DNA from 4 places in the Streptomyces sp. 11-1-2 genome. Region 1 is predicted to be linked to each of the others. Evidence: riboswitches for the same ligand, from Rfam matches in the RefSeq annotation. Region 1 holds a riboswitch; each other region holds the start of a gene.

Region 1 (4,699 bases):
GTTAGTCTCCGGAACCATGGACGTACTCATTCACGTGTTCGTCGGCCTGCATATCGTCGGCATCGGCGCGCTGCTCGGCGGCTTCCTCTCGCAGTTGAAGGCGATGGGCGCGGGCGAGGCCCGGATGACCCCGGCGATGCTGCACGGCGCGCTGACCATGCTGGTCACCGGCGCGGCGCTGGTCGGGCTCAATCAGGCCGACGACAACAGTGTCAACAACATCAAGATCGGTGTGAAGCTGGCGCTGCTGATCGTGGTCCTCGGCCTGGTGTATGTGAAGCGCGACGAGGAGAAGGTAGAGTCTGCCGCCTTCGGCGCGGTAGGTGCCTTGACAACGGCAAACATCTTCATCGCCGTGCTGTGGACCTGACGAGCTGATCATCTGAGGCAATCCCGAGACAATTCCGACACCTTTTCGACACGATCCTGAGGCAACCGTTTGCACTCGCGAGCTGTCTGGGTAAAGAGCGAGGCAGTCGAGAGGAGTGGCCATGGGGGCAGTGGGGGCAGTCAGAAGCAGGCATGGCCGGCGCGCGGGACTCGTGCTGGGGCTGGCGGGGATGACGGTGCCGCTCGCGGTCGCCGTCGCCGGTCCGGCGCAGGCTCAGGCGCGGCCGGCCCAGGCACGGCCGCTGGGCAGGTCGGCCGGATCGGTGACACCGGCGACCATGGCCGCGTCGTCGTGCACGACCAGCGTGGGGCCGTATCAGAAGCAGGCCGAGCGGTTCCTGGGCCGCCCCGTGGACGGGCGGCAGTCGCGGACGGACTGTCTCGCGATCCAGAAGTTCCAGGTCAACCACGGCATCAGCCCGACGATCGGCTACGCGGGCCCGATCACCTCGGGCGTGATGAGCCTGATCAACGCTCAGAAGGCCGCCGGACACAACCCGAACGCGGCGAAGAAGTGCCCGACCAACAAGGGCCGCATCGCCTGCGTCGACCTCACCCGGCAGCTCAGCTGGATCCAGGACGGCTCCCGGCTGGTCTACGGGCCGGTGCCGGTGCGGTCCGGGCGGAACGGCTTCGAGACCCGCACCGGGCTGAAGAAGATCTACTGGCGGAACATCGACCACTGGTCGACGCTCTACAAGGTCGCCATGCCCTACAGCCAGTTCTTCGACGGCGGTCAGGCGTTCCACTCGATCGCCGGGAGCGTATGGTCCCCGCCCGGCTCCCACGGCTGCGTCAACATGCGCACGGGCGAGGCCAAGAAGTACTGGAGCCTGCTGAAGAACGGCGACGATGTGTACGTCTACGGGCGCAAGCCCGGCACGTGAACGGCACATGAGCCGATGACGTGACGATGCCGCTGCCCGGGGCTCCGGCCCCGGGCAGCGGCACGCCAAGGGCCTGTACGGCCCCGCGTCCTACGCGGGCCGCACGCTCCCGTAGATCGGCATCTCGGTGATCGGCGCCTTCTTCACCACATCGCCCGGCTTCGGCGCGTGGATCATCATCCCGTCGCCGATGTAGAGGCCGACATGGCTGATGTCGTCGTAGAAGAAGACCAGATCGCCCGGCTGGAGTTCGGACGTCGAGACGCGCGTACCGGCCTTCACCTGGTCCCAGGTGGTGCGCGGCAGCGAGATCCCGGCCGTCTTCCAGGCCGCCTGCGTCAGCCCTGAGCAGTCGAAGGAGCTGGGGCCGGTCGCGCCCCAGACATACGGCTTGCCGAGCTGCGACTTCGCGAAGGCGATGGCCTGGGCCGCCTTGGAGCTGTTGGCGGGGGTCGAGGGCGCCGTCGAACCGGAGCCGCTGTCTCCGTTCTGCTGCTCCTGCTGCTTCTTGCGCGCGGCCTCCTGCCGCTGCTTCTCGGCGAGCGCGGCCGCCTTACGGCGGGCCTCTTCCGCCTTCTTCTTCTCGATCGCCGCCAGCCGCGCCTTCTCCTTGGCGGTCAGATTCGCCAGCAGCCGCCGGGCCTCGGTCAGCTTGTCCTGGACGGTCTTCTTCTGGGTCTTCAGCTGCTTCTGCGACGCGGTCAGCGAGGCGAGGCTCTCGCTGGCCTTACCGCGCTCCTTGGCGGCGCTCGCCTGCTGCTTCTGGAAGTCGTCGACGGCCTGCTTCTGCCGACCGGTCAGCCGGTCGATCAGATGCGACTGGTCGAAGACGTCCTGCGGATCGTTGGAGAACAGCAGGGTCGCGGCGGAGCGGGCCATTCCGCCGTCGCGGTACTGGGCGGTGGCGTAGGCGCCGAGCGTGCGTCGCGCCTCGTTGAGCTTCTCGGTGCGCTGGGCGACGGAGTCCAGCAGCTTGTCGACCTTGCCCCGCTGCTGATCGGCGCGCTCCTTGGCGGCGTTGTAGCGCTGGGTGGCGCTCTCCGCCTGGTGATAGAGGGTGTCGACCTTCTCCTTGACCTTGTCGATCGACTGGGTGGCCGGTTTGGGGTCGTCGCCCGGCGCGGCGTTGGCCGTCTGGGAGAGGAGGGTGACGGATGCGAGGGCGGCCGTGGTGAACCCGACGGCCGTACGGCGGCCGTGACCGGTGAGCGGGGCCGGTATTCGGCTCCGCGGCTTGCGGTGCGACGCCAAGGGAGGCGCTCCTTCCGTGGACCGCCTACCGGGTTAGCTGTCGGGTTCGGGCGGTACGGAAGGTTGCCCTACGGCCGTGTCCGGGCGGCACTTCCGTGCCACGCCGCTTCGGGCCGATTCACCCCGGTGTCGCGTTGTCGGGTCCCCGGCTCCGGGCGCCTTACGGCGGTGCCGGACTCGGCGGAGGCCGCCCGTGCCGACGTGGTTCGCCGACGGATCTTCCGGGCCGCCTGACGCAGGACGGTAGTCAACACGTGGGGCTCCTGTGAAGACTGGTGACCGTTTTGCCCGAAACCGTTTCGTGATGTTCGGGCATCGGCTGTCAGTGGGGCGGCCTAGACTCGGGGAGCGATGAGCAGCCTCTTTGACGACAACTTCCTGGCGGACCTCGGGCTTCCTTCGAACGAGGAGCCACCACCGCCGCCCGAGGATTCGGCGCACCCCGGCCCCGATGGTGCCGAGGACGTGCCGCATCACCTCTTCAGCGGCGGCTTCGACGCGCCCGTGCCCCGGGAGGCCCACTACCGGGACGGCGCCGCGCGGCCCGTCGTGGACCCGTCCGCCCTGCTCGAGGGGTTGAACGAGCAGCAGAGAGCCGCCGTTGAGCACACCGGCTCGCCGCTGCTGATCGTCGCGGGTGCCGGCTCCGGCAAGACCCGGGTGCTCACCCACCGCATCGCCTATCTGCTCGGCGCCCGCGGCACGCACCCCGGCCAGATCCTCGCCATCACCTTCACCAACAAGGCGGCGGGCGAGATGAAGGAGCGGGTGGAGGAGCTCGTCGGCCCGCGGGCGAACGCCATGTGGGTCTCCACCTTCCACAGCGCCTGCGTCCGCATCTTGCGCCGCGAGTCGAAGAAGCTCGGCTTCACCTCGTCGTTCTCGATCTACGACGCCGCCGACTCCAAGCGGCTGATGTCGCTGGTCTGCCGGGATCTGGATCTCGACCCCAAGCGGTTCCCGCCGAAGTCCTTCAGCGCCAAGATCTCCAACCTGAAGAACGAGCTGATCGACGAGGAGACCTTCGCCGGACAGGCCACGGACGGTTTTGAGAAGACGCTGGCCGAGGCGTACGCGATGTACCAGGCGAGGCTGCGCGAGGCCAACGCACTGGACTTCGACGACATCATCATGACCACGGTCAATCTGCTCCAGGCGTTCCCGGAGGTGGCCGAGCACTACCGCCGCCGCTTCCGGCACGTCCTGGTGGACGAGTACCAGGACACCAACCACGCGCAGTACACCCTCGTGCGCGAGCTGGTGGGCACGGACACCGAGGAGACCGCGGCCGCCGAGCTGTGCGTGGTGGGCGACGCCGACCAGTCGATCTACGCCTTCCGGGGCGCCACGATCCGCAACATCCTCCAGTTCGAGGAGGACTACCCCACCGCGCGGACGATCCTCCTCGAGCAGAACTACCGCTCCACCCAGACCATCCTGAGCGCGGCCAACGCGGTCATCGAGCGCAATGAGAACCGCCGCCCGAAGAACCTGTGGACCGAGGCCGGCGCCGGGACCGAGATCACCGGCTATGTGGCCGACACCGAGCACGACGAGGCCCAGTTCGTCGCCGACGAGATCGACCGGCTCACGGACGCGGGCGACGCCAAGGCCGGTGACGTGGCGGTGTTCTACCGGACCAACGCCCAGTCCCGTGTCTTCGAAGAGATCTTCATCCGGGTCGGGCTGCCGTACAAGGTCGTCGGCGGCGTGCGCTTCTACGAGCGCAAGGAGGTCCGGGACGTCCTCGCCTATCTGCGGGTGCTGGCCAACCCCGAGGACTCCGTCCCGCTCCGCCGGATTCTGAACGTGCCCAAGCGCGGCATCGGGGAGCGCGCGGAGGCCATGATCGACGCGCTGGCGCTGCGCGAGAAGATCACCTTCCCGCAGGCGCTGCGCCGGGTCGACGACGCGTACGGCATGGCGGCCCGCTCGGCCAACGCCGTCAAGCGGTTCAACACGCTCATGGAGGAGCTGCACACCATCGTGGAGTCCGGGGCGGGCCCGGCGACCGTCCTGGAGGCGGTGCTGGAGCGCACCGGCTATCTGGCCGAGCTCCAGGCGTCCACCGATCCGCAGGACGAGACCCGGATCGAGAACCTGCAGGAGCTCGCCGCCGTGGCCCTGGAGTTCGAGCAGGACCGCGGCGAGGAGAACCCCGGCACCCTCGC
Region 2 (4,699 bases), 970 kb from region 1:
ACGCCAATGAATGGCAGGACCGTCTCTGGACACGGGCCTTGAATGCGGGCCTCGTGCGGGAGGAGTGACGAGGGCGGGCTGGTCTGGTCTTGGGGGCGCCCGCCCTCGTTGGGGTTCTGCCTGGTCGGCCGGCGGTCAGTCCGACGCCGAGGTCAGCAGGTCCAGTTCCGGTTGGGTCAGCTTGAGGTCGACCGACGCCAGCAGGGGCGGGAGCTGGTCGACGGAGCGGGCGCTGGCGAGGGGGGCCGCGACCGTGGGCTGGGCGAGGAGCCAGGCGAGGGCGACCGTGGTGGGCTCGGTGGCGTGGTTGGCGGCGACGTCGTCCAGGGCGGCGAGGACCTTCTGGCCGCGCTCGGTCTCCAGGTACTTGGCCGCGCCGGTGGAGCGGGGGCTGTCGACCGCCGTGCCGGGGCGGTACTTGCCGGTGAGGAAGCCGGACGCCAGGGAGTAGTACGGGATGGTCGCCAGGCCGTGGCGGGCGGCGACGTCGGCCAAGTCGCCCTCGAAGGTGTCGCGCGAGACCAGGTTGTAGTGCGGCTGGAGGGCGACGTAGCGGGCCAGGCTCTCCTGGGTGGAGAAGGCCAGCTGGGCCTCCAGGCGCTCCGCGCTGACGTTGGACGCGGCGATCTCGCGGACCTTGCCCTCTCTGACCAGCTCGTCCAGGGTGGTGATGATCTCCTCCACCGGCACCGACGGATCGTCGTAGTGGGTGTAGTAGAGGTCGATGTAGTCGGTGCGCAGCCGCTGGAGGGATTCCTCGACGCCCGTTTTGATGGCGGACGAGGTCAGACCGCGGGGCTCCGGGTAGCCGGCGCCCACCTTGGTGGCGAGTACGACGTCGGAGCGGTTGCCCCGGGAGGCGAACCAGTTGCCGAGGACGGTCTCGGACTCGCCACCCTCGTTGCCCGGCACCCACGCGGAGTAGACATCGGCGGTGTCGATGAAATTGCCGCCCGCCGCCACGAAGGCGTCGAGCACCCGGAAGGACTCGGCCTCGTTGGCGGTCCAGCCGAAGACGTTCCCGCCGAGGGAGAAGGGGAAGACGGACAGATCGCCGATCTTCTGTGTGTTGTCAGCCATACGTTTTTACAACAGGTGGCTGGGCGGGGTTGTTCCTGGGGGCGGCCCCGTCGGGACGTAGCCCCGTCGGGACGTAAACCGGCGGCCCTGGCGTCAAGGGGGGAGAGAGCGCCAGAGCCGCCGGAGTATCAGGGGTTCATCCCGTGCTGGCGCAGCCAGGGCATCGGGTCGATCGGCGAGCCGCCGCCCGGCCGGACCTCGAGGTGGAGGTGCGGGCCGGTCACATTGCCGGTGGCGCCGACGCGGCCGATGACGTCGCCCGCCGTCACCTTGCCCGAGGTGACGACCATCGAGGACAGGTGGCAGTACCAGATCTCGGTGCCGTCGCTGAGGGTCAGCACGATGCGGTAGCCGTACGAACCGGCCCAGCCCGCCTGGGTGATGGTGCCGCCGTGCACCGCCTTGGCCGGGGTGCCGGTCGGGGCGGCGAAGTCCTGGCCGGTGTGGTCGGCCGACCAGATGTCGCCAGCCTGGCCGAAGCTCGCGGTCAGGGTGTACGAGCCGACCGGGAGGGTGTACGCGGCGGCGAGCCTGGCCTGGCGCTCGGCCGCGGCCTTCTTCTCCGCCGCCTCCTTCGCCCGCTGCTCGGCGGCCTTCTTCTCCGCCTCTGCCTTGGCCTTCCGCTGGGCGGCCACCTCCGCGGCCTGGTCGGACGCCTTGTCCGCGGCGGCCTTCGCCGCGGCGGTGCGGCTGTCCTCGTCCGCCGCGTTCTGCTGGTTCTCGGCCTGCTGGAGGATGCGGGCGCGGAGCGCCTCGCCCGCGTCGGTGGTGCCGCGCTGCTCGTCCTCGCTGGTGAGGCCGGCCTGGGAGAGGGGGGCGGCGGCCGTCTGCGGGCCGCTGCTGTCGTCCGACGTCCAGGAGCCGATGCCTGGCAGGTCCTTGGCGGCGGGCAGGCTGGCTTTGACCTCATCGGCGACGTGGCCGAGATCCGGCATGGAAATGGGCGGCTTGGGACGGTCCTTGGCGCTGGCCATACCGCCCGCGCCGACCGCGGCGATCACGCCGACCCCGAGGACGGCGCCGCTGCGCGCCATGGTCCCGCCCCGCTGCTTGGCCACGCGGTGCCGGCCGCGTACGGGAGCGATGGACTCCTCGGTGGGGTTCCACTCCTCCCAGGGCTCGGTCTCGAATCCGGCACCCGGGCCCTCGAACGCGTCCCCATTCGCGTCCAGGTACCGATCGTCGGGGGCGAAGTGGCCGTCCCCGGAGCTCATCCCGCCGCCGGCGTCAAAGCCGGGGCCGTAGGCGGTGGCGGTCCCCAAACCGCCTCCCCGTGTGCGATACGGGGCCTCGTCCAGGGCAGACCTGTTGGACGCCACGGAGGCGCACTCCTTTCCTTCCTTCTCGCCTACCGGGTTAGCTGACGGGTTCGGAGCAGGAAGGTCTCCTACGGGTCAGGTTCGACCCGATTCACCCCAAGGTGTTGGTTCCCCGGTTCCCTTGGTGCTGCTGGTGGTGCGGTACTGCCAGTGTGCGTACGGGATTCGGCGACGGCGCACGGTGCCGCCCTTGCGACGGTTGTGACGACCGCGCTGCGTTATCGAACGTTAATAGAGAGCGCGATGTGATTCCAAGCTGTTCTGAGGAATCCGCGCACCTTTGGCATGAACTTAGCGCTCAAGAGGGGACAAAAGAGGGCGAATCAAAGCACTGGCCAAAGGTTCGCAAAAACGCGTGCGGACCGATCGTGCAGCAATTGTTATGCGGAGGGGGCTCGGTCGACTACGCACGGTATGGACCCGGTCGGCTACGGACGGTGTGGGACGCCGCTGTCCCCCGTATGGCCGCCGCGGCTCGCACCGCCGTCGCCGTCGTGCCCGCTCCCTCGGCCGTCCCGCTGCCCATTGCCCCGGTTGCCCCCATTGCCCTGCCCGTTCCCCCGTCCGTTCCCGCGGGCCGGGGTCCGGCGGACCGCCAGCAGCGCCATGTCGTCCGATGTCCCGCCGTCCGTATGGCGCTCGACATCGGCGACCAACGCGTCGAGCAGCTCCTGCGGATCGGCGAAGCGGCGGCCGCGCAGCCGCTTCTCCGGGTCGTAGAACTCGCCGTCGCGGTTTCGGGCCTCCGTCACCCCGTCCGTGAACAGCAGCAGCGTCTCCCCCTCCTCGAACCCCAGCTCCATCACCCGGTCCGGCCACCCGGCCAACTCCCCCATCCCCACCGGCAGCGCCGACATCTCCGGCTCCAGGGCACGCACCGCGCCGTCCTCCGCCATGAGCAGCGGCGCCGGATGGCCGCGGTTGATCAGCCGCAGAGTGGAATCGCCGCGCGGAATTTCGGCCACCACGGCCGTCGTGAACCCCTCGAACACCTCCAGGTCGGCCCGCCGGGCACCCTCACGCTGCAGCGCCCGCTCCAGGCGGCCCACGAGCGCCTCCAGGGTCGTCTCCTGCTCCGCCGCCTCCCGGAAGCAGCCGAGGAGGATCGCCACGACCTCCACCGCCTGCAGCCCCTTGCCGCGTACGTCCCCGACGATCAGCCGTACGCCGTGCGGGGTGTCCTGGACCGCGTACAGGTCACCGCCGATCGCCGCGTACTTCTCCGCCGGTACGTAGCGCGCGGCGATCTCCAGCCCGGCGAGACGGGCGGGCGGCGCGGGCAGGACGGCGCGCTGGGCCGCCTCCGCGACACCGCGCGCCGAGGCGAGCCGGTGATAGCTGCGGCGTACGACACGGTTGATCGCCACCGCCAGCACGGTCACGGTGGCGACCGTGACGATCTCGGTGGCCGCCTGGGTCGGGTCCTTCACACCGTGCAACTCCGCCAGCAGACAGGTCGCGAGGACGGCGACGCAGGCCATGATGACGGTCTGGCGCAGCGGTAAGAGCGCCGCGGCGACCAGGGGGGCGGCGGCGAAGAAGGGCGAGGCGGTGTAGCCGGACGGGGTGGCCAGGTCGAAGCTGACGCCGCCGAGGAGGAGGATGGCGGGAAGCCAGCGGGCCACCCGGCGGCCCGGCAGCCCCTTGCCCTCATCCTCCGCCGGGCCAGGTCCCGCGGTGGGCCCGGTGAGCCCGTCGGCGGAGGCGCCACCGGCCGCGGCGCCGGTGGCGATGAGCGTGTGCAGGCGGGTGTGGCGGCGGTGGGCGTGCGGGCGGCTCAGCCGGGGCCAGGCCGTACGCCACTCCGTACGGGCGCCCGTACGAGCCCTGCTCCCTCGCACCCGCACCGGCTTCTCTCGCTTCCCTGGTCCGCGTCCCGCCGTCGTCACAGCGTCGCCGTCGTCACAGCGTCGCCTTCGCCGCCCTCGCCACCCTCGCCGCCCTCGTCACCTTCGTCACCAGGCTTCCGGCTGACGGGCTGCCAGGCGAATCGGTGTCGGCCAAGCGGGTGCTGGACGGGCGCCGTGAGCGGGCCCGGCTACCGCGCGTGCGCCGCGGGCACGCGACGGGCACGCGGCGGGGGCACTGCGGGCACGCGAGGGGACACTGCGGGCACATGGCGGGCACACGGCGGCGCGTCAGGGGCTGTGGGCGCGTCAGAGCCACGAGGCGTCAGGGGTTACGCGGCGGGCGCCCTGTCGGCCCGTCAGGGGCCACGAGAGCGTCAGCGGCTACGGGCGCATCAGAGGTTCGGATACGCCAGAGGTTACGGATGCGCCAGAGGTGACGGACGCTTCAGA
Region 3 (4,699 bases), 2.8 Mb from region 1:
CCTACTACGCCCCGAACAACGCCGTGCTGTCGATCGTCGGTGACATCGACCCCGAGCAGACGCTCGCCTGGATCGAGAAGTACTTCGGCTCCATCCCCTCCCACGACGGCAAGCGGCCGCCCCGCGACGGCACGCTCCCGGAGGTGATCGGCGACCAGCTGCGCGAGGTCGTGGAGGAAGAGGTCCCCGCCCGTGCCCTGATGGCCGCCTACCGGCTGCCGCACGACGGCACCCGTGAGGCCGACGCCGCCGATCTGGCGCTGACCGTCCTCGGCGGCGGGGAGTCCTCCCGGCTCCACAACCGCCTGGTGCGCCGTGACCGCACCGCCGTGGCCGCCGGATTCGGCCTGCTGCGGCTGTCCGGCGCCCCCTCGCTGGGCTGGCTGGACGTGAAGACCTCCGGCGGCGTCGAGGTGCCGGCCATCGAGACCGCCGTCGACGAGGAGCTGGCCCGCTTCGCCGAGGAGGGGCCGACCCCGCAGGAGATGGAGCGGGCGCAGGCGCAGATCGAGCGCGAGTGGCTGGACCGGCTGGCCACGGTCGGCGGCCGGGCCGACGAGCTCTGCCGGTACGCCGTGCTCTTCGGCGACCCGCAGCTGGCGCTGACCGCCGTGGAGCGAGTGCTCGACATCACCGCCGAGGAGGTGCGGGCCGTGGCCGCGGCGCGGCTGCGCCCCGACAACCGCGCCGTGCTGGTCTACGAGCCCGTCCAGGGCGCTGAGGACGCAGCCGACACCGCCGAAGCCGCCGAGACCGACGCAGAAGGGGAGGCGGCCCAGTGAGCGACGCCGTCACCGCGACCATGACCTTCCACTCGCAGCCCAAGGGCGGTGCGCCCAAGCCGTGGGCGTTCCCGGCCCCCGAGCGCGGTGAGCTGTCCAACGGCCTTACGGTGCTGCGCTGTCACCGCCCCGGCCAGCAGGTCGTCGCCGTCGAGATCAATCTGGAGGCGCCGCTGGACGCCGAGCCGACCGGGCTCGAAGGCGTCGCCACGATCATGGCGCGCGCCCTGTCGGAGGGCACCGACAAGCACGACGCCGAGGAGTTCGCCGCCGAGCTCGAGCGCTGCGGCGCCACGCTGGACGCGCATGCCGACCACCCCGGCCTCCGCGTCTCCCTGGAGGTCCCGGTCTCCCGGCTGCCCAAGGCGCTCGGGCTGCTGGCCGACGCCCTGCGCGCCCCCGCCTTCCCGGACGGCGAGGTCGAGCGGCTGGTGCGCAACCGGCTGGACGAGATCCCCCATGAGCTGGCCAACCCGGCCCGCCGCGCCTCGATGGCCCTCTCCGCGGCCCTCTTCCCGGCCGAATCGCGGATGTCCCGGCCGCGCCAGGGCACCCAGGAGACCATCGAGGGCATCGACGCCGCGGCCGTGCGGGCCTTCTACGAGGCGCATGTCCGCCCTTCCACGGCCACCGCCGTCATCGTGGGCGATCTCACCGGGGTCGACCTCGATGGGGCGCTCGCCGACACCCTGGGCGCCTGGACGGGCGGGGCGGGCGCGCCGCGCACGGTTCCCCCGATCGTCGCGGACGACCTCGGCCGTGTGGTGATCGTCGACCGGCCGGGCGCGGTGCAGACCCAGCTGCTCATCGGGCGCGTCGGCGCCGACCGCCATGACCGGGTCTGGCCCGCGCAGGTGCTCGGCACGTACTGCCTGGGTGGCACCCTCACCTCCCGCCTCGACCGTGTGCTGCGCGAGGAGAAGGGCTACACCTACGGGGTGCGCGCCTTCGGCCAGGTGCTGCGCTCCGCGCCCCCGGCGCCCTCGGGCGGCTCCGCGGGCGCCGCCATGCTGGCGATCAGCGGCTCGGTGGCCACCGAGGTCACCGGGCCCGCGCTGGAGGACCTCTGGAAGGTGCTGCGCACGCTGAAGGAGGAGGGGCTCACCGACGAGGAGCGCGATGTCGCGGTGCAGAACCTGGTGGGCGTCGCCCCGCTGAAGTACGAGACGGCGGCGTCCGTCGCGGGCACCCTCGCCGACCAGGTCGAGCAGCACCTTCCGGACGATTTCCAGGCGCAGTTGTACGCCCGCCTCGCGGAGACCGGCACGGTGGAGGCGACCGCCGCGGTGGTGTCCGCCTTCCCGGCGGACCGGCTGGTCACGGTGCTGGTCGGGGACGCCTCGGCGATCGAGGAGCCGGTCCGGGCGCTGGGCATCGGCGAGGTGCGCGTCATCTCGGGCTGAGCCGCCCGGAGTTGGCCGGTTGGCCGGATCCGGACCAAGAACCCGCGATCCGGCCGGCTCGCTGACGATCCGGGTCCGCTGGACGATCCGGCAGCCGGTCCGGTCAACGAGCTCACCGCGGAAGGACCCTGGCCCCGTAAGGATGCCGGGGTCCTTCCTTCATGCCCGATTTGCGGGAGTGACAGCTTGTTTGGTTTGTGGCGAGAGCAACAAAAAACCGGAACCGTTTGGTGATCGAAAGCGGGCCCGTTTAGCGTCAGTCCGGCTGTTCGCCAGCAACCCGCCGCACCCGCGGCACGGACAGTCATCGCCGAGTCCCCGTACGGCGCGAGCCAGGGGAGCCGGGGACCCACACGTCCCCAGGGGTGAATCGGGCGCCTTCCCCGGCCGGGGGAGGAGTCCGTAGGAGACCTTCCTGCTCCGAACCCGTCAGCTAACCCGGTAGGCGAGAAGGAAGGAAAGGAGTGCGCCTCAGTATGGCGTCCACCCGCACTGCCACCGGGAAACACCGCCGCACCACCAAGATCAACGTCCGCGCCGGCGCGAACGTCGTGGGCATCACCACCGTCGCCTCGGGCGTCGTCGCCGGGATCACCGGACAGGCGTTCGCCGCGGACACCGGCCCCAGCCCCCAGCAGACCGGTCTGACCCAGGCGATCGTGATCGGCGACGGGATCGCGGACCACATCGAGGCCCAGGCGCAGTCCCAGGAGACCGCCGCCGAGCAGGCCGCCGCGAAGGCCAAGGCGGAGGCGATCGCCCGCCAGGAGGCCGCCAGAAAGGCGGAGGCCGCGGCGAAGAAGGCCAAGGCCGAGCGCGAGGCCAAGGAGCGCGCGGCGCGCGAGGCCGAGCGCAAGCGCCTCAACACCTTCGAGACGCCGATCAGCGGCTCCTACGTCTCCACCGGCTACGAGGCGGCCAGCGGACTGTGGTCCTCCGGCAGCCACACCGGCATCGACTTCCACGCCTCCTCCGGCACCTCGGTGCACTCCGTGGGCATGGGCGAGATCGTCGAGGCGGGCTGGGGCGGCTCCTACGGCAACAACGTCGTCATCAAGATGAACGACGGCACCTACACCCAGTACGGCCACCTGTCGTCGATCAGCGTCTCGGTCGGCCAGAAGGTCACCCCCGGCCAGCAGATCGGCCTGTCGGGCGCCACCGGCAACGTCACCGGACCGCATCTGCACTTCGAGGCCCGCACCAGCCCGGACTACGGCTCGGACATCGACCCCTTGGCGTATCTGCGCTCGCACGGCGTCAACGTCTGACCTCGCGGGACTCCGCGCACGTCCGACCTCGCGGGACTCCGCGCACGCCGGCGGTCCCGCGAGAATCCGAGAAGGCCCCGTCCACCGGACGGGGCCTTCGGCGTGCCGCCGCCGGCTGACCAAAAAATATCCATGAAATGCACTCCGCCATCGGAAATGACGTCCGATTGGAATAGAGTCGTTCAATGCGCGTTCCATGGATGCGTTTCGCGGGCGTTAAGGCGGAGGTTCGACAATGTGGGACCGGAAGTGAGCGGGGATACGACCGCGGTCCAGGGCGGTCGCCGGATTTCGGCGCATGCGGTGTGTACGGCGATTCGCGACGACATCGTCTCCGGCACATATCAGCCCGGCAGCCGGCTCACCGAGGAACTTCTCGCCCGGCGCTACGGCGTCTCGCGGGTGCCGGTCCGCGAGGCCCTGCGCACCCTGGAGTCCGAGGGCTTCGTGACGACCCGGCGGCACGCCGGTGCCTGCGTCGCCCAGCCCTCCGAGCGCGAGGCGGCCGATCTGCTGGACATCCGGGCGCTGCTGGAGCCGCTGGGTGCCGCACGGGCCGCACAGCGTCGCACCGAGGCCCATCTGAAGGTGCTGCGCGGGCTGGTCCGGCTCGGCCGGGAGCGGGCCCAGCACGGCCGGCTCGGTGAACTGCGGCCGCTGGGCGACTGGTTCCACGAGACGCTCGCCCAGGCGTCCGGCAGTCCGAGCCTGGCCGCGATGCTCGTCCAGCTGCGCCGCAAGACCGTGTGGGTGTACGCGGCCGCTCCCGCGCCGCAGCCCGTAGCGCACGCCGCACCGCCCGGGGGCGCCCGGCGTCCCGACCCGGCGGCGCGGGCCGTGGAGTCCTGGGCGGAGCACGGCGCGCTGGTGGACGCGGTGGCGCGCGGCGACGCCGACCGGGCGCGGGCGCTCGCCGCGGCGCACACCGAGCGCGCGCTGGCGGAATACCGGCAGCGCCGCCCCACTCCGGTGAGGGCTTCGAAACATTCCGTAAACACGGCGAGCGGCCGGAATTAACAGCGATCCCGTATACAACTCTCGGGAATTCCCGGCGCGGTTTCGCGGCGCCCGGTTCCCGGTCCTCCGAGTCGGGGTGGAAACGGAAAAGCAACGGGGCCGCGGTGGCCGTAATGGCCACCGCGGCCCCGCCGTGCCGAATCCTTGATCCACGCGGGAATCACACGGGAATCACCTGTGAATCAGAGGGGGATCAGACGGTCTCGGGAAGCTCCTCGAGGCCCTC
Region 4 (4,699 bases), 180 kb from region 1:
CAGCTGGTTGTACTTGGCCACCCGCTCGGAGCGGGCCGGGGCGCCGGTCTTGATCTGGCCGCAGTTGGTGGCGACGGCCAGGTCGGCGATGGTGACGTCCTCGGTCTCACCGGAGCGGTGCGACATCATGCACTTGTAGCCGCTGCGCTGGGCCAGCTCGACGGCGTCGAGGGTCTCGGTCAGCGAGCCGATCTGGTTGACCTTGACCAGCAGGGCGTTCGCGGTGTCGCTGTCGATACCGCGGGCGAGCCGCTCCGGGTTGGTGACGAAGAGGTCGTCGCCGACCAGCTGGACCTTGTCGCCGAGCTGCTCGGTGATGGTCTTCCAGCCGTCCCAGTCCTCCTCGTTCAGCGGGTCCTCGATGGAGACCAGCGGGTACGCGGCGACCAGCTCGGCGTAGTACGAGGTCATCTCGGCGGCGGTGCGGGACTTGCCCTCGAACTCGTACGACCCGTCCTTGTAGAACTCGGAGGCGGCGACGTCGAGCGCGAGCGCGATGTCCTGGCCCGGCTGGTAGCCGGCCTTCTTGACCGCCTCGAGGATCAGGTCGAGGGCCTCACGGTTGGAGCCGAGGTTCGGCGCGAAGCCGCCCTCGTCGCCGAGGCCGGTGGACAGGCCGCGCTCCTTCAGCACGGACTTCAGGGTGTGGTAGACCTCGGCACCCCAGCGCACGGCCTCGGAGAAGGACTCCGCGCCCACGGGCGCGATCATGAACTCCTGGATGTCCACATTGGAGTCGGCGTGCGACCCGCCGTTGAGGATGTTCATCATCGGGACCGGCAGCAGATGGGCGTTCGGGCCGCCGAGGTAACGGAAGAGCGGGAGGTCGGACGCCTCGGAGGCGGCGTGCGCGACCGCGAGGGAGACGCCGAGGATGGCGTTGGCACCGAGCGAGGACTTGTCCGGGGTGGCGTCCAGGTCGAACATCGCCTGGTCGATCAGACGCTGCTCGGTGGCGTCGTAGCCGACCAGCTCGGGGCCGATCTGCTCGATGACGGCGAGGACGGCCTTCTCCACACCCTTGCCGTTGTAGCGGTTCTTGTCGCCGTCACGGAGTTCGAGGGCCTCGAAGGCGCCGGTGGAGGCGCCGGACGGAACGGCGGCACGGCCGGTGCTGCCGTCGTCGAGGCCGACCTCGACCTCGACCGTGGGGTTGCCTCGCGAGTCGAGGATCTCGCGAGCTACGACGACGTCGATGGACGGCACGAGGTTCTCCTTCGTATGGGTCAGCGGTAGCAGCACGAGCCTAACGGGCCGGGAGGGCTGCACCCCGCGTTCGCCCGCCCCACGAGACGGGGGCGTGACACAAAAAGCCAGATTCTGAATCACATATCCAGATTTCTGGTGAATCGGGCAATGAGGGAACCCCGGTGGGCGCGCCATAGGGGCGGCACGCCCGACCGGGGCTCGTCTCAGGGTTCTCGGGCGGCGGCCTCAGGCCGCGGCTGCGACCGTGACTCAGCCGAGGTGCAGCTTCTGGCCCGGGTAGATCAGGTCGGCCTTCTCCACGATGTCGTCGTTCAGCTTGAAGAGCTTCTTCCAGCCGCCCTTGACGTGGTGCTCCTTGGCGATCTTGCCGAGGGTGTCGCCGGACTTGACCTTGTACTCGCCGTCACCCTTCTTGATCGGGCCACGGGGCTGCTCACGCGTGGCACGCTCGGGCGCGGTGTGCGGCTGGGCCTTCGGCTGGGCAGGCTGGGCGGCCGGGGCCGACTTGGTGGAGGCCGACGGCTGGTCCTGCGAACCGGAGGGCGCGGACGGCGCGGACGGGCTGCCGCCGGAGGTCAGACCCTTGCCGCAGACCGGCCAGGCGCCCTTGCCCTGGCTGCCGAGGACCTTCTCGGCTATCTGGATCTGCTGGCCCTTGCTGGCCTTGTCCGCGGTGGGCGCGTAGGCGGTGCCGCCGTACGCGGCCCAGGTGGAGCTGGAGAACTGCAGGCCACCGTAGTAGCCGTTGCCGGTGTTGATCGACCAGTTGCCACCGGCCTCGCACTGCGCGACCTGGTCCCACTGGGCGCTGGTGGCCGCGGAGGCGGAGGTCGCCCCGATGAGGGGCGCCGCCACGGCGGCACCGGCGAGACCGGTGAGCGCGGCGATACGGGTGGCCTTGGAGGGACGGCGGTGCTTCCCGTTGGACTTCAGCATCGTTGGTTCGTTTCCTCACCGACGCCTACGAGGTGAGCTGTCGGGTTCGGACGTGAGTTGCCCGGCCGGTCGCGATGATCGCTCCCGGCTTCACCCCTAGCCGACGAGCCCGTGTCCACAGGCCACTCGGCACCTACCTTGGGTCCCCCGCTCCTGCCTTCGGCGCTGACGCGTCGGATTCCCCCCGACCGCCGGCAGGATTCGGCGTGACGATCGACGGTGCCCGCGGTGGCGAGCGGAAAGACGTTAAACACACCTCCCGAGAACGTTCAAACACCCCAATGGCAGCGAATGGGGCTGTAATTGATCTCACCCGGCCCACATCGGCGCAGGTAGGGCCGGGTGAGGAGAGATCGGACACGAGGTGCGCCCCGGAAATTGTGACGAGATGTATGTCTCATCGGAACCAGATCGGGCAATTCACCCCGAATCACTGCTCCCTGATGGTGAGGTCAAGTCGCTGACCAGGGATGATCAGGTCGGGGTCGATTCCAATGAGGTCCTCGTTGCTCTCGTAGAGCCCTTCCCAACCTCGGGACACATTCCGGTCCTCGGCGATGCCTGACAGATTGTCACCGGGGCGAACGGTGTAATCGTCACCCGCGGGGCTCCGGTCGCGGTCCGCGGCGTCGCGCGAGGCGTGGCGTCCGGAGGGCTGCCCGTCCGCCGAATCGCCGTCCTCGGCCCGCTCCCCGGCATCCGGGGAGCCGCGGTGGCGGCCGGAGGGCGAGGGGTCGGCGGAGGGATCCGCCGAGGACCCCTTCGAGCCGCCCGAGGCCGAGCCGCCCGAGCCGCCCGAGGCCGGGTCATCCGAGGCCGAACCGCCCGACGTCGGGTCATCCGATGCCGAGCCGTCCAGTCCGTCGGGGGACTTGGAGGTGTGGGGGGCTTCCGGCTTCTCGGTCGATCCGGACGAATCCGGCTTACCGGCGCTGTCGGACGCCCCCGAACGGTCCGACTCCGGGGAGGAGGAGCCGTCCCGCTCCCGGTCCCCCGCCTCGCCCCGGCCCGCCCCCGGGTCCCGGGTGGCCGTGCCACCGGGGTCCACATCGGGGGCGCCGGAGCCGTCGGTGAGCCCGGCGCCCAGCGCACAGCTCGGCCAGGCGTCGGGGCCGCGGTCGCCGAGGATCGACTGGGCGATGGATATCTGCTGGGAGCGGCTGGCCAGGTCGGGGCGCGGGGCGTACTCCGTGCCGCCGTAGTCCTTCCACATGTCGAGGGTCAGCTGCAGTCCGCCGTAGAAGCCGTTGCCCTCGTTGGCGCTCCACATACCACCGCTCTCGCACTCGGCGACCTGATCCCAGGTGGCGGTCTGGGCGGCCTGTGCGCCGGACGCCCCGAAGAGGGGCAGGGCGATGCTCGCTCCCGTGACCCCCGCCGCGACGATGATGGCCGGAGCCTGACGGGGGCGACGGTGTCGACCATTACCGGAACGCATGCGATTGCCCTCTCTATGGCGAACTCGGTTGCCGGTGAACATAGCGAGGGCACTCGATCATCACAAGCCGATGTATCCCAGGTCACGCCACGGTCACACGGCTGATCATTCGTCACCAATGTCCGTACGTACGGGGCTTGGCGGCCTCAGTGGTCCGCGGAATTCCAGGTCACCGGGAGCGTGCGCAGCCCGCGCATGATGAGCCCGCCGCGCCACCGCAGATCCTCCGGCTCCGCCGCGAGCCGCAGTCCGGGCAGGCGCCGCAGCAGGGTGGCGATCGCGGTCTGCGCCTCCAGCCGGGCGAGCGGGGCGCCGAGACAGTAATGGATGCCGTGGCCATAGCCGAGGTGCTGGTTGTCGCGGCGGGTGAGGTCGAGGACATCGGGCGCCGCGAACCGCTCGGGGTCCCGGTCGGCGGCGGCGAGCACCACCAGCACCGGCTCCCCTTCGGCGATGTGCTGCCCCGCGAGGGTGAGCGGCTCGGTGGCGAACCGCCAGGTGGCGATCTCCACGGGTCCGTCGTAGCGCAGCAGCTCCTCGACCCCGGCGGCCAGCAGCCGCTCATCCCCTTCTTCCAGGGCCCGCTGCATGACGGCGCGCTGCTCCGGATGGCGCAGAAGTGCGTAGACGCCGTTGCCGATGAGGTTGACGGTGGTCTCGAAGCCGGCGAACAAGAGGATGAAGGCCATGGCCGCGGCCTCGTTCTCGGTGAGGTGCTCACCGTGGTCGCTGGCCCGGATCAGCCCCGAGATCAGATCCTCCCCGTCCTCTTCTTCCCTCCGCTCCACGAGCTCCAGGCGCTTGCGGTGGATCAGCTCGCCGAGATACGCGCGGATCCGCTTCACGGCGCGGGCCACTCCGCCGCGCGGGCCTCCGCCATGCCGGATCATCGCGCCGGCCCAGTCCCGGAAGTCGTCCTGGTCCTCGCGCGGCACCCCGAGCAGATCGCAGATCGCATAAATAGGGAGAGGGAAGGCGAACTCATGGATGAGGTCCGCCTCTCCCCTTTCCTCGAAGGCGTCGATGAGCTGATCGGTGAGGGTCTGTACCCGAGGGGTGAACGCGGCGACCCGGCGCGGGGTGAACGCCTTGGAGACCAGGCGCCGCAGCCGGGTG

The links. A riboswitch is a leader RNA that binds a small molecule or an ion and turns the genes downstream of it on or off. The one in region 1 is predicted to bind cyclic di-AMP.
Region 2: it holds a riboswitch for cyclic di-AMP, as region 1 does, so the genes downstream of both, CGL27_RS26225 (M23 family metallopeptidase) here and CGL27_RS21705 (NlpC/P60 family protein) in region 1, are expected to answer to the same signal.
Region 3: it holds a riboswitch for cyclic di-AMP, as region 1 does, so the genes downstream of both, CGL27_RS34295 (M23 family metallopeptidase) here and CGL27_RS21705 (NlpC/P60 family protein) in region 1, are expected to answer to the same signal.
Region 4: it holds a riboswitch for cyclic di-AMP, as region 1 does, so the genes downstream of both, CGL27_RS20880 (transglycosylase family protein) here and CGL27_RS21705 (NlpC/P60 family protein) in region 1, are expected to answer to the same signal.

What each region holds. Positions count from the first base shown of each region.
Region 1 covers NZ_CP022545.1:5,195,990-5,200,688, reverse strand. The annotation lists gene CGL27_RS21715 (hypothetical protein) at 17-370, shown strand; gene CGL27_RS21710 (L,D-transpeptidase) at 492-1,277, shown strand; gene CGL27_RS21705 (NlpC/P60 family protein) at 1,368-2,528, opposite strand; cyclic di-AMP (ydaO/yuaA leader) riboswitch at 2,535-2,706, opposite strand; gene pcrA (DNA helicase PcrA) at 2,880-4,699, shown strand, end outside.
Region 2 covers NZ_CP022545.1:6,168,779-6,173,477, reverse strand. The annotation lists gene CGL27_RS26235 (hypothetical protein) at 1-68, shown strand, start outside; gene CGL27_RS26230 (aldo/keto reductase) at 136-1,080, opposite strand; gene CGL27_RS26225 (M23 family metallopeptidase) at 1,209-2,399, opposite strand; cyclic di-AMP (ydaO/yuaA leader) riboswitch at 2,411-2,580, opposite strand; gene CGL27_RS26220 (PP2C family protein-serine/threonine phosphatase) at 2,828-4,246, opposite strand.
Region 3 covers NZ_CP022545.1:7,966,692-7,971,390, forward strand. The annotation lists gene CGL27_RS34285 (pitrilysin family protein) at 1-782, shown strand, start outside; gene CGL27_RS34290 (pitrilysin family protein) at 779-2,185, shown strand; cyclic di-AMP (ydaO/yuaA leader) riboswitch at 2,484-2,647, shown strand; gene CGL27_RS34295 (M23 family metallopeptidase) at 2,662-3,456, shown strand; gene CGL27_RS34300 (GntR family transcriptional regulator) at 3,706-4,473, shown strand; gene CGL27_RS34305 (HPr family phosphocarrier protein) at 4,667-4,699, opposite strand, start outside.
Region 4 covers NZ_CP022545.1:5,011,413-5,016,111, forward strand. The annotation lists gene eno (phosphopyruvate hydratase) at 1-1,206, opposite strand, end outside; gene CGL27_RS20880 (transglycosylase family protein) at 1,459-2,145, opposite strand; cyclic di-AMP (ydaO/yuaA leader) riboswitch at 2,153-2,320, opposite strand; gene CGL27_RS20885 (transglycosylase family protein) at 2,576-3,583, opposite strand; gene CGL27_RS20890 (cytochrome P450) at 3,730-4,699, opposite strand, start outside.